Regions from separate parts of the Streptomyces sp. NPDC059906 genome, predicted to be linked through region 3. Evidence: riboswitches for the same ligand, from Rfam matches in the RefSeq annotation. Region 3 holds a riboswitch; each other region holds the start of a gene.
What was found. Region 3 has a riboswitch for thiamine pyrophosphate ahead of thiO (glycine oxidase ThiO). Riboswitches for the same ligand answer to the same signal wherever they lie in the genome.
Positions count from the first base shown of each region.

Region 1 (3,269 bases), on a different contig from region 3:
ATGCCTAAGCCCGGAGAACTCACATTCGTCGCGCCGCGCGGAGTCAAGAAGCCGCCGCGGCACCTTGCCGACCTCACGCCTGCCGAGCGCAAGGAGGCTGTCGCCGCGATCGGTGAGAAGCCGTTCCGTGCGAAGCAGCTCTCGCAGCACTACTTCGCGCGGTACGCGCACGCCCCCGAGCAGTGGACCGACATCCCCGCCGGTTCGCGCGAGGGGCTGCGGGAAGCGTTGCTGCCCGAGCTGATGACGGTCGTGCGGCACCTGTCGACCGACCAGGGGACCACGCGCAAGACGCTGTGGAAGCTGTTCGACGGGACGCTCGTCGAGTCGGTGCTCATGCGCTACCCGGACCGGGTGACCATGTGCATCAGCTCCCAGGCGGGCTGCGGGATGAACTGCCCGTTCTGCGCCACCGGCCAGGCCGGCCTGGACCGCAACCTGTCGACCGCCGAGATCGTGCACCAGATCGTCGACGGCATGCGGGCGCTCAGGGACGGCGAGGTCCCGGGAGGCCCCGCGCGGCTCAGCAACATCGTGTTCATGGGCATGGGCGAGCCCCTCGCCAACTACAACCGGGTCGTGGGCGCCATCCGCCGGCTCACCGACCCCGAGCCCGACGGGCTGGGGCTCTCCCAGCGCGGCATCACCGTCTCCACGGTCGGTCTCGTCCCCGCGATCCACCGCTTCACCGGCGAGGGCTTCAAGTGCCGCCTCGCCATCTCGCTGCACGCCCCCGACGACGAGCTGCGCGACACCCTCGTCCCCGTCAACACGCGGTGGAAGGTGCGCGAGGTGCTGGACTCCGGGTTCGAGTACGCGGCGAAGTCCGGGCGCCGGCTGTCCATCGAGTACGCCCTGATCCGCGACATCAACGACCAGGCCTGGCGCGGCGACCGGCTCGGGCGGCTGCTCAAGGGCAGGCCCGTGCACGTCAACCTGATCCCGCTCAACCCGACGCCCGGCTCCAAGTGGACCGCGTCCCGGCCCGAGGACGAGAAGGCGTTCGTGGAGGCGATCGCGGCGCACGGTGTGCCGGTGACGATCCGGGACACCCGTGGGCAGGAGATCGACGGGGCGTGTGGTCAGCTCGCCGCGAGCGAGAGGTAACCTGACCGGCGTACATCTTCATATTCCGACAGGGGAGCGCCACAGCGCTGAGAGTGCGGCACCGGCCGCAGACCCTCCGAACCTGGCCCAGGTCATTCTGGGTAGGGAGATCGGTCACCACTCGAGCTGTTGCGCCCTGCCCGGGACCCTCGCCAGGGGTTCCGGGCGGGGCCGCGTCTTCTCCTGGTCACCCAGGAGGAATTCAGTGAGCATCACCAAGAAGGGCGTCACCAAGAAGGGCATCACCAAGAAGGTCGGTGTCCTGGCCGTCGGGCTGGGCATGGTCGGCGGCCTGGCCGCCTGCGGCTCCTCGTCCGACGACGGCGGCTCCGGCGGCTCCGGCGGCTCCAAGACCGTGACGCTGGTCAGCCACGATTCGTGGGCCGTGTCGAAGGACGTGATCGCCGCCTTCGAGAAGAACTCCGGCTACAAGGTCAAGGTCCTGGAGGACGGCGACGCCGGACAGGCCGTCAACAAGGCCATCCTCACCAAGGACAACCCGCAGGGCGACGTCTTCTTCGGCGTCGACAACACCCTGCTCTCCCGCGCCCTCGACAACGGCCTGTTCCAGCCGTACGAGGCCAAGGGCTCCGACCTCGTCCTGCCCGAGTACCGGGCCGACCGGGACGAGCACCGGGTCACGCCCGTCGACACCGGCGACATCTGCGTCAACTACGACAAGGCGTACTTCGGCGAGCACGGGCTGACCCCGCCCAAGACCCTCGACGACCTGGTCAAGCCCGAGTACAAGGACCTGCTCGTCACCGAGAACGCGGGCAGCTCCTCGCCCGGCCTCGGCTTCCTGCTCGGTACCGCTGCCAAGTACGGGGACGACGGCTGGGAGGGCTACTGGAAGAAGCTCAAGTCGAACGGCGTCAAGGTCGTCGACAGCTGGGAGCAGGCGTACAACGAGGAGTTCTCCGGCTCGGCCGGCGGGAAGAAGGCCAAGGGCGACCGTCCGCTCGTCGTGTCCTACGCCTCCTCCCCGCCCGCCGAGGTCGTCTACGCCGACCCGCAGCCGGACACCGCCCCCACGGGCGTCGCCGACGGCACCTGCTTCCGGCAGGTCGAGTACGCGGGTCTGCTCAGCAACGCGAAGAACCCCGAGGGCGGCAAGGCGCTCCTCGACTTCCTGCTGAGCGAGTCCTTCCAGGAGGACATGCCGCTGAACATGTTCGTCTACCCGGTGCGGGAGGGCGCGCAGGTCCCCGAGGTGTTCTCGAAGTTCGGGCCGAAGGCGAAGGACCCGCAGACCCTCGACCCGGCGAAGATCGCCGACAACCGCGACCAGTGGGTCAAGTCGTGGACCTCGCTCGTACTGAAGTGAGCCGCGAAGGGACGCGGCCGGTGAAGCAGGCGGTGCGGCCGGCCCGGACCGCCCGCGGGAGCGCGGCCCGGCTCGGCCTCATGGCCGTGCCCGTCGCGTTCTTCGCGGTGTTCTTCGCCTACCCCGTCGCCGCCATCGTCGCCCGCGGCCTGAAGATCGACGGGGTGTGGCAGCTCGGGCGGATCGGGGACGTGCTCGCACAGCCGGACGTGCGGCACGTGCTGTGGTTCACCACCTGGCAGGCGCTGGCGTCCACCGGGCTCACGCTGCTCGTCGCGCTGCCCGGCGCGTACGTCTTCGCCCGCTTCGACTTCCCCGGCAAACAGGTTCTGCGGGCGGTGGTGACCGTGCCGTTCGTGCTGCCGACGGTCGTCGTCGGTACGGCGTTCCTGGCGCTGGTGGGGCGCGGCGGGCTGTTCGACGAGCTGTGGGGTCTGCGCCTGGACACCACGGTGTGGGCGATCCTCCTCGCGCACGTCTTCTTCAACTACGCCGTCGTCGTCCGCACCGTCGGCGGTCTGTGGTCGCAGCTGGACCCGCGGCAGGAGGAGGCCGCCCGGATGCTCGGCGCCTCGCGGACACGGGCCTGGCGGCAGGTCACCCTGCCCGCGCTGGCGCCCGCCGTGGCCGCCGCCGCGCTGATGGTCTTCCTGTTCACCTTCACCTCCTTCGGCGTCGTCCAGATCCTCGGCGGGCCCGCCTTCTCCACCCTGGAGGTGGAGATCTACCGCCAGACCTCGCAGGTCTTCGACCTGTCCACGGCCGCCGTCCTGACGCTGATCCAATTCGCGGCGGTCGTCGCCGTCCTCGCCGTGCACGCCTGGACGGTGCGGCG
Region 1 covers NZ_JBHWKU010000033.1:57,907-61,175, reverse strand. The annotation lists gene rlmN (23S rRNA (adenine(2503)-C(2))-methyltransferase RlmN) at 1-1,107, shown strand; TPP riboswitch at 1,128-1,233, shown strand; gene ACFV9J_RS33810 (thiamine ABC transporter substrate binding subunit) at 1,388-2,434, shown strand; gene ACFV9J_RS33805 (ABC transporter permease) at 2,410-3,269, shown strand, end outside.
Region 1: it holds a riboswitch for thiamine pyrophosphate, as region 3 does, so the genes downstream of both, ACFV9J_RS33810 (thiamine ABC transporter substrate binding subunit) here and thiO (glycine oxidase ThiO) in region 3, are expected to answer to the same signal.

Region 2 (3,269 bases), on a different contig from region 3:
CGGACGCCTCAGCGCTTGCGGCGACGGCCCCGCCCGCCACGGGCCGGGGCACTGGCCCCGCCACCCGCCGTCGCCACCTGGGCCGGTCGTCCGGCCGGCCGGTCCGCCGACACGACCAGGGCGGCGAGGGCGGTGGTGACCGGCACGGAGGCCACCAGACCGATCGAGCCGACCAGCGTCCGCACGATCTCCTCCGCGACCAGCTCGCTGTTGGCGACGGTCCCCACACCGCTCTGCGCGATCGAGAACAGCAGCAGCAGGGGCAGCGCAGCGCCCGCGTAGGCGAGGACGAGCGTGTTCACCACCGACGCGATGTGGTCGCGGCCGATGCGGATGCCCGCGCGGTACAGGCCGCGCCAGCCCATCGTCGGGTTGGCCTCGTGCAGTTCCCACACCGCCGACGTCTGGGTGACCGTCACGTCGTCGAGGACACCGAGCGAACCGATGATGACCCCGGCGAGCAGCAGACCGCTCATGTCGATGGACGGGTACAGGCCATGAATGAGGCCGGTGTTGTCGTCCGTGTTGCCGGTGAGCGCGGCCCAGCCGATGAAGAGCGACCCGAGCACGCCGATCAGCAGCAGCGAGATCAGGGTGCCGAGCACCGCCACGGATGTGCGGGCCGACAGCCCGTGGCACAGGTACAACGCGATCAGCATGATGGCGCTGGACCCGATCACCGCCACGACCAGGGGGTTCGAGCCCTGCAGGATGGCGGGCAGGATGAAGAAGTTCAGGAGCAGGAAGCTGATGGCCAGCGAGACCAGCGCCATGAGCCCGCGCAGCCGTCCGACGACCACGACGGCGAGGGCGAAGATGCCGGCGAGCAGGGCCAGGGGGAGCCGGCGGTTGATGTCGGTCACCGAGTACTGCAGGTCCTTCGGCGCGGAGGGCTCGTAGGCGACCACCACCTTCTGCCCCTCGTGCAACTGCCGTGACTGGTCCGGCTGCACGATCTCCTCGAACGTGCGGCCCTTGTCGTCGCCGGTGTCTACGCGGATGGTCGCCCGCTTGCAGTCGCCCGTCGCCTGCTGCACCGCGGAGGAACCCTCGGCGGTGGATGTGTCGCCGGTCGGGACACCGCCCGAGGCGTTGACGGACTGGCAGCTCAGTTCGACCACCTTGGTGACGGTGGCCTGCTGCGTCTGCCGGTCGAAGCCGACGCCGGTGCGCTCGTGCGGCGGTGCGCCGCCCGGCCACAGCACCGCGAGCCCGACCAGGACGGCCGCGGTGAAGGGGATCAGGATCGCGGCGATGACCTTCCGCAGATGCCGGGAGACGGGAGCCGCCGGTCCGTGCCCGTGCGAGTGCCCGTGCCCGCTGCCCGCACCGTGCCCACCACCCGCACCGTGCCCACCACCCGCACTGTGCCCACCACCCGCATCGTGCCCACTGCTCGCACCGTGTCCGCCGCCCGAGTCGTGTCCTCCGCCCGTGCCGTGCCCGTGGTCCGCATCGTGTCCGTAACCCGTCTCATGTCTGCCGGCGTTCGTCTCGGCAGCGACGCCGGGGACGTGGCCGGCCGCCCGGCCGTCGCCCTCTTCGGCGTTCGGTCCGCGGCGGGGCCGACGCGGTGGAAAGGAGGGGGGCTGCGGTGTGGTCACCGCCCGATCATCGCAAGAACGAGGGGGGCCCTCTGTTCACCGCGCCCGAATGGGCGCTAGCGTGGGGGCACCTTTGTACACGCGGGAGCTCGGAGCACCGGGCTGAGAGGGCGCTGACCTCCGTCCCAGCGATGTTTCACGGGAAACGTCACCGAAGTCGAGTGACGTATCCCACGAAGCGTCGACGGACGGAAGCCGCTGCGTCGACCGCCGAACCTGTTACCGGGTAATGCCGGCGTAGGGAGTAGGTCTCATGACCATCAAGGACGCACGCACGCCTGCCTCCACGCAGAACACCGCCCAGGCGGACACCGCGGAGAACACGGACACCGCGGAGAACACGGAGGCCGGGAAGTCCATCGGCTGGCACAAGGCGTACGTCGAGGGCTCACGCCCCGATCTGCGGGTGCCGGTCCGTCAGGTGCACCTCACCAACGGGCAGTCGGTCACGCTGTACGACACCTCGGGCCCGTACACCGATCCACTCGTCGACACCGATGTCCGCAGGGGCCTCGCACCGCTGCGGGAGAACTGGATCATCGCCCGCGGCGACACCGAGGAGTACGCGGGCCGCCCCGTCCGGCCCGAGGACGACGGAATCAAGCACACCTCGCCGCGCGGCGGCCTGCGCAACCTCGACGCCGTCTTCCCCGGCCGCCCGCGCCAGCCGCGCCGGGGCCGGGACGGCAACGCGGTCACGCAGCTCGCCTATGCGCGACGGGGCGAGATCACCCCGGAGATGGAGTACGTGGCCGTCCGGGAGAACGTCTCCCCGGAGGTGGTCCGCGAGGAGATCGCCGCGGGACGTGCCGTGCTGCCCGCCAACGTCAACCACCCCGAGATCGAGCCGATGATCATCGGCAAGCGGTTCCTGGTGAAGGTCAACGCCAACATCGGCAACTCGGCGGTGACGTCCTCCATCGAGGAGGAGGTGGACAAGATGACCTGGGCGACCCGGTGGGGTGCCGACACGGTCATGGACCTCTCCACCGGCCGCAACATCCACACCACCCGCGAGTGGGTCCTGCGCAACTCCCCCGTTCCCATCGGAACCGTGCCGCTCTACCAGGCCCTGGAGAAGGTCGACGGCCGCGCCGAGGAGCTGACCTGGGAGATCTACAAGGACACCGTCATCGAACAGGCGGAGCAGGGCGTGGACTACATGACGGTCCACGCGGGCGTGCGCCTGCCGTACGTACCCCTCACCGCGAACCGCAAGACGGGCATCGTCTCGCGCGGCGGCTCGATCATGGCGGCGTGGTGCCTGGCGCACCACAAGGAGTCGTTCCTGTACGAGAACTTCGAGGAACTCTGCGAGATCCTCGCCGCCTACGACGTCACCTACTCCCTCGGCGACGGCCTGCGTCCGGGGTCGATCGCGGACGCCAACGACGAGGCGCAGTTCGCCGAGCTGCGCACGCTCGGGGAACTCAACCGGATCGCCAAGCGTTGCAACGTACAGACCATGATCGAGGGCCCGGGACATGTCCCGATGCACAAGATCAAGGAGAACATCGACCTTCAGCAGGAGATCTGCGATGAAGCTCCGTTCTATACGCTCGGCCCGCTGACGACGGACGTCGCGCCGGCGTACGACCACATCACCTCCGGCATCGGTGCCGCGATGATCGCCTGGTGGGGCACGGCCATGCTCTGCTATGTCAC
Region 2 covers NZ_JBHWKU010000022.1:53,027-56,295, reverse strand. The annotation lists gene ACFV9J_RS28220 (YibE/F family protein) at 9-1,604, opposite strand; TPP riboswitch at 1,676-1,865, shown strand; gene thiC (phosphomethylpyrimidine synthase ThiC) at 1,858-3,269, shown strand, end outside.
Region 2: it holds a riboswitch for thiamine pyrophosphate, as region 3 does, so the genes downstream of both, thiC (phosphomethylpyrimidine synthase ThiC) here and thiO (glycine oxidase ThiO) in region 3, are expected to answer to the same signal.

Region 3 (3,269 bases):
CGCCGCATCGCGACGGTCGTCAGCTCCGTCCCGGAGGCCACCAGCGTGCGCTCCAGCACGTCCAGGCTGGGCGCCCCGCCCGTACCCATGATCAGGCGGGACGCGTACGTCGTACCGCCGAGGACGAAGGGATCGTCGGCCATGGTCAGCCTCCTTGGACGGCGGTGAGGATCTCGACACGGTCGCCGTCGGCCAGCGCGGTGGCGGACCACCGCGCCCGCGGGACGACGGTCTCGTTCAGGGCGGCGGCCACTCCGGACGGGGCCGCGGTGAGCGCGCGCACCAGCGCGTCCAGGGCGGTGCCGGGAGCCACCTCGCGCGGCTCGCCGTTGACGGAGACGGTCACGTGACTCATACGGGCTGCTCCGAGAGTTCCGAGCGGGCCGGGATTCCCGGCAGTGCGGGGGCGGCGTCGAAGCGCCGGGGCGTGAAGGGGCGGGCCTCCTCCGGCAGCTCCCCGGTGGTCAGGGCGTGTGCCATGACGTCGCCGGTGACGGGGGTGAGCAGGACGCCGTTGCGGTGGTGACCGGTGGCCAGCAGCAGGCCGTCCAGCGCGGTCGGGCCGAGCAGCGGGGCGTTGTCCGGGGAGCCGGGACGCAGACCCGCGCGGGTCTCCGTCAGCGGCAGCTCCGTGATGCCGGGCACCAGCTCGTGCGCGTCGCGCAGCAGTTCGTAGACGCCGCCCGCGGTGACCGTCGTGTCCCAGCCCAGCTCCTCGCTGGTGGCGCCGACGACCAGCTCGCCGCTCTCCCGGGGCACCAGGTAGACGTGGTTGCCGCGCACCACGGCGCGCACGGTCCGGTTCAGCAGCGGCCCCGGCGTCCGCGGCATGGCCAGCCGCAGCACCTGCCCCTTTACCGGCCGCACCGGCGGCAGCACGGCCTCCGGCACGCCCCCGAGCCGCCCGCTCAGGCTGCCCCCGGCCAGCACCACCTGCCCGGCCTCCAGGGCGGTGCCGTCGGCGCCGACGACGCCCGTGGCCCGGTCCCCGCGCCCGACGGTGAGCCGCTCGGCCCACACGCGGTGGAAGACCACGCCCGCGTCTTCGCAGGCGGCCACCAGCGCGTGGGCGAGGCGGCGGGGGTCGATCTGGTGGTCGCCGTCCACCCGGAGCCCCCCGCGCACGCCCGGCGCGAGCATCGGCTCCAGGCGTCGGCACTCGCGCCCCGACAGCCACTCGGACTCCAGGCCGGAGCGCTGCTGGAGCGCGTGCAGTTCGCGCAGGTGGGCGCGGTCGTCGGCGTCCAGCGCGACGGCGAGTGTGCCGCAGCGCCGGTGGCCGAGGTCGTGGCCGGTCAGCTCGGTCAGCTCGGCCGCGAACTCCGGGTAGCGGCGGGCCGAGGCGAGGTTCAGCGCGAGCAGCGTCTCCTCGCCGTAGTGCAGCTCCGTGACGGCGGCCAGCATCCCGGCCGCCACCTGGGCCGCCCCGCCGCCCGGCTCGGGGTCCACGAGGGCGGTGACCAGCCCGCGCCGCGCGGCCCGCCAGGCGGTGACGAGCCCGATGATCCCGCCGCCGACGACGAGCACGTCGGGCGTACGGGACGTACGAGGTGTGTGCGCAGGCGTGTGTGTTGGAGACGACATGGGCGTCCAGCCCCTCCCTTCGCCGGCATGACCCGGATCAGGTTCGTACGGTCGGAGGCCGCCAGCCTCCCTCTCAGCCCGGTGCGTCCGGGCTCCCGCGAGTGCCTTGCGTCGGCCACCCTAGCCCGCCGGGCGGCGCACTCGTAAGGGAGCCCCCGCGGCCGGGGCGCCGCCGGGCGGCCCACGGCGTACGGGCACCGACCGGCGAAACGCCGGGTGTCTATGGTGATCGGGTGAGCGAGCAGACGCGGGAACGCGAACGGGACCAACGCGAACGGGACCAACGCGAACGGGACCGACGGGGACGGCGGCCGGCGGCGGACGCGGAGCGCCGTGTGGTCGTGGTGGGCGCCGGGATGGCGGGCGTGCAGACCGCGGTCGCCCTGCGGGAACAGGGTTTCACCGGCCCGGTGACCCTGATCGGCGCGGAGCTGCACCAGCCGTACGACCGGCCCCCGCTGTCCAAGGCCGTCCTGCTCGGCACCGCCGAGGGCTCCGCCTTCGACGTCGACTTCGAGGCCCTCGGCATCACCCTGCGGCTGGGCTGCGAGGCCCTGGGCGTCCACCCCGCGGAGCACGTCCTGGACACCTCCGAGGGGCCGGTGCCCTACGACGTCCTCGTCCTGGCGACCGGCGCCGAACCGGTCCGGCTCCCCGGCGCGGAGGGCGTGCCCGGCGTGCACCTGCTGCGCACCCTGGACGACGCGGAACGGCTGCGCCCGGTGCTCGCCCGCCAGCACGACGTCGTGGTCGTCGGCGCGGGCTGGATCGGCGCCGAGTTCGCCACCGCCGCGCGCGAGGCGGGCTGCGCGGTGACCGTGGTGGAGGCCGCCGACCGGCCGCTGGCCGACGCGCTGCCCGCCGAGGTCGCCGCGCCGATGACCGCCTGGTACGCCGACGCGGGCGCCGAACTGCGCACCCGCGCGCGCGTGGAGCGCGTCGAGGCGGGCGGCCCGGGCGAGCCCGGCCGGGTCGTCCTCGACGACGGCACCCGGCTGCCCGCCGACGCGGTCGTCGTCGGCATCGGCGCCCGCCCGGCCACCGGCTGGCTCGCCGGGTCCGGCATCGCCCTCGGCGCGCACGGCGAGGTCCTGGCCGACGACCGCCTGCGCACCTGCGCGCCGGACGTCCACGCGGTCGGCGACTGCGCCTCCTTCCCCTCCGCGCGCTACGGCGAGCGGCTGCTGGTGCACCACTGGGACAACGCCCTCCAGGGCCCGCGCACGGTCGCCGCCGACATCGTCGGCACCCCGGGCGGCGAGACCCCGGCGGCCTACGACCCGGTGCCCTACTTCTGGTCCGAGCAGTTCGGCCGCTTCGTCCAGTACGCCGGTCACCACACCGCCGCCGACACCACCCTGTGGCGCGGCGACCCCGCGAGCCCGGCGTGGACGGTCTGCTGGCTGCGCGAGGGCCGGCTGATCGCCCTGCTCGCGGTGGGCCGCCCCCGCGACCTGGCACAGGGCAGGCGCCTGATCCAGGCGGGTACGCCGATGGACCCGGACCTGCTGGCCGACCCGGCGAAGCCGTTGAAGGCGGCGACGGCGGCCACGGCGTAGCCAGGTTTCCGAGTGTCAGTGCCAGGTGGCAGGCTGGAGGCGTGACCGAGATTGACGCAAAGACCGATGCTCTCGTGCCCGCCTGGCTCACCGTTCCCGACATCGCCGAGATGCTCGGCGTCGAGG
Region 3 covers NZ_JBHWKU010000004.1:66,507-69,775, forward strand. The annotation lists gene ACFV9J_RS08000 (thiazole synthase) at 1-143, opposite strand, end outside; gene thiS (sulfur carrier protein ThiS) at 146-346, opposite strand; gene thiO (glycine oxidase ThiO) at 352-1,584, opposite strand; TPP riboswitch at 1,582-1,693, opposite strand; gene ACFV9J_RS08015 (NAD(P)/FAD-dependent oxidoreductase) at 1,941-3,143, shown strand; gene ACFV9J_RS08020 (Rv2175c family DNA-binding protein) at 3,185-3,269, shown strand, end outside.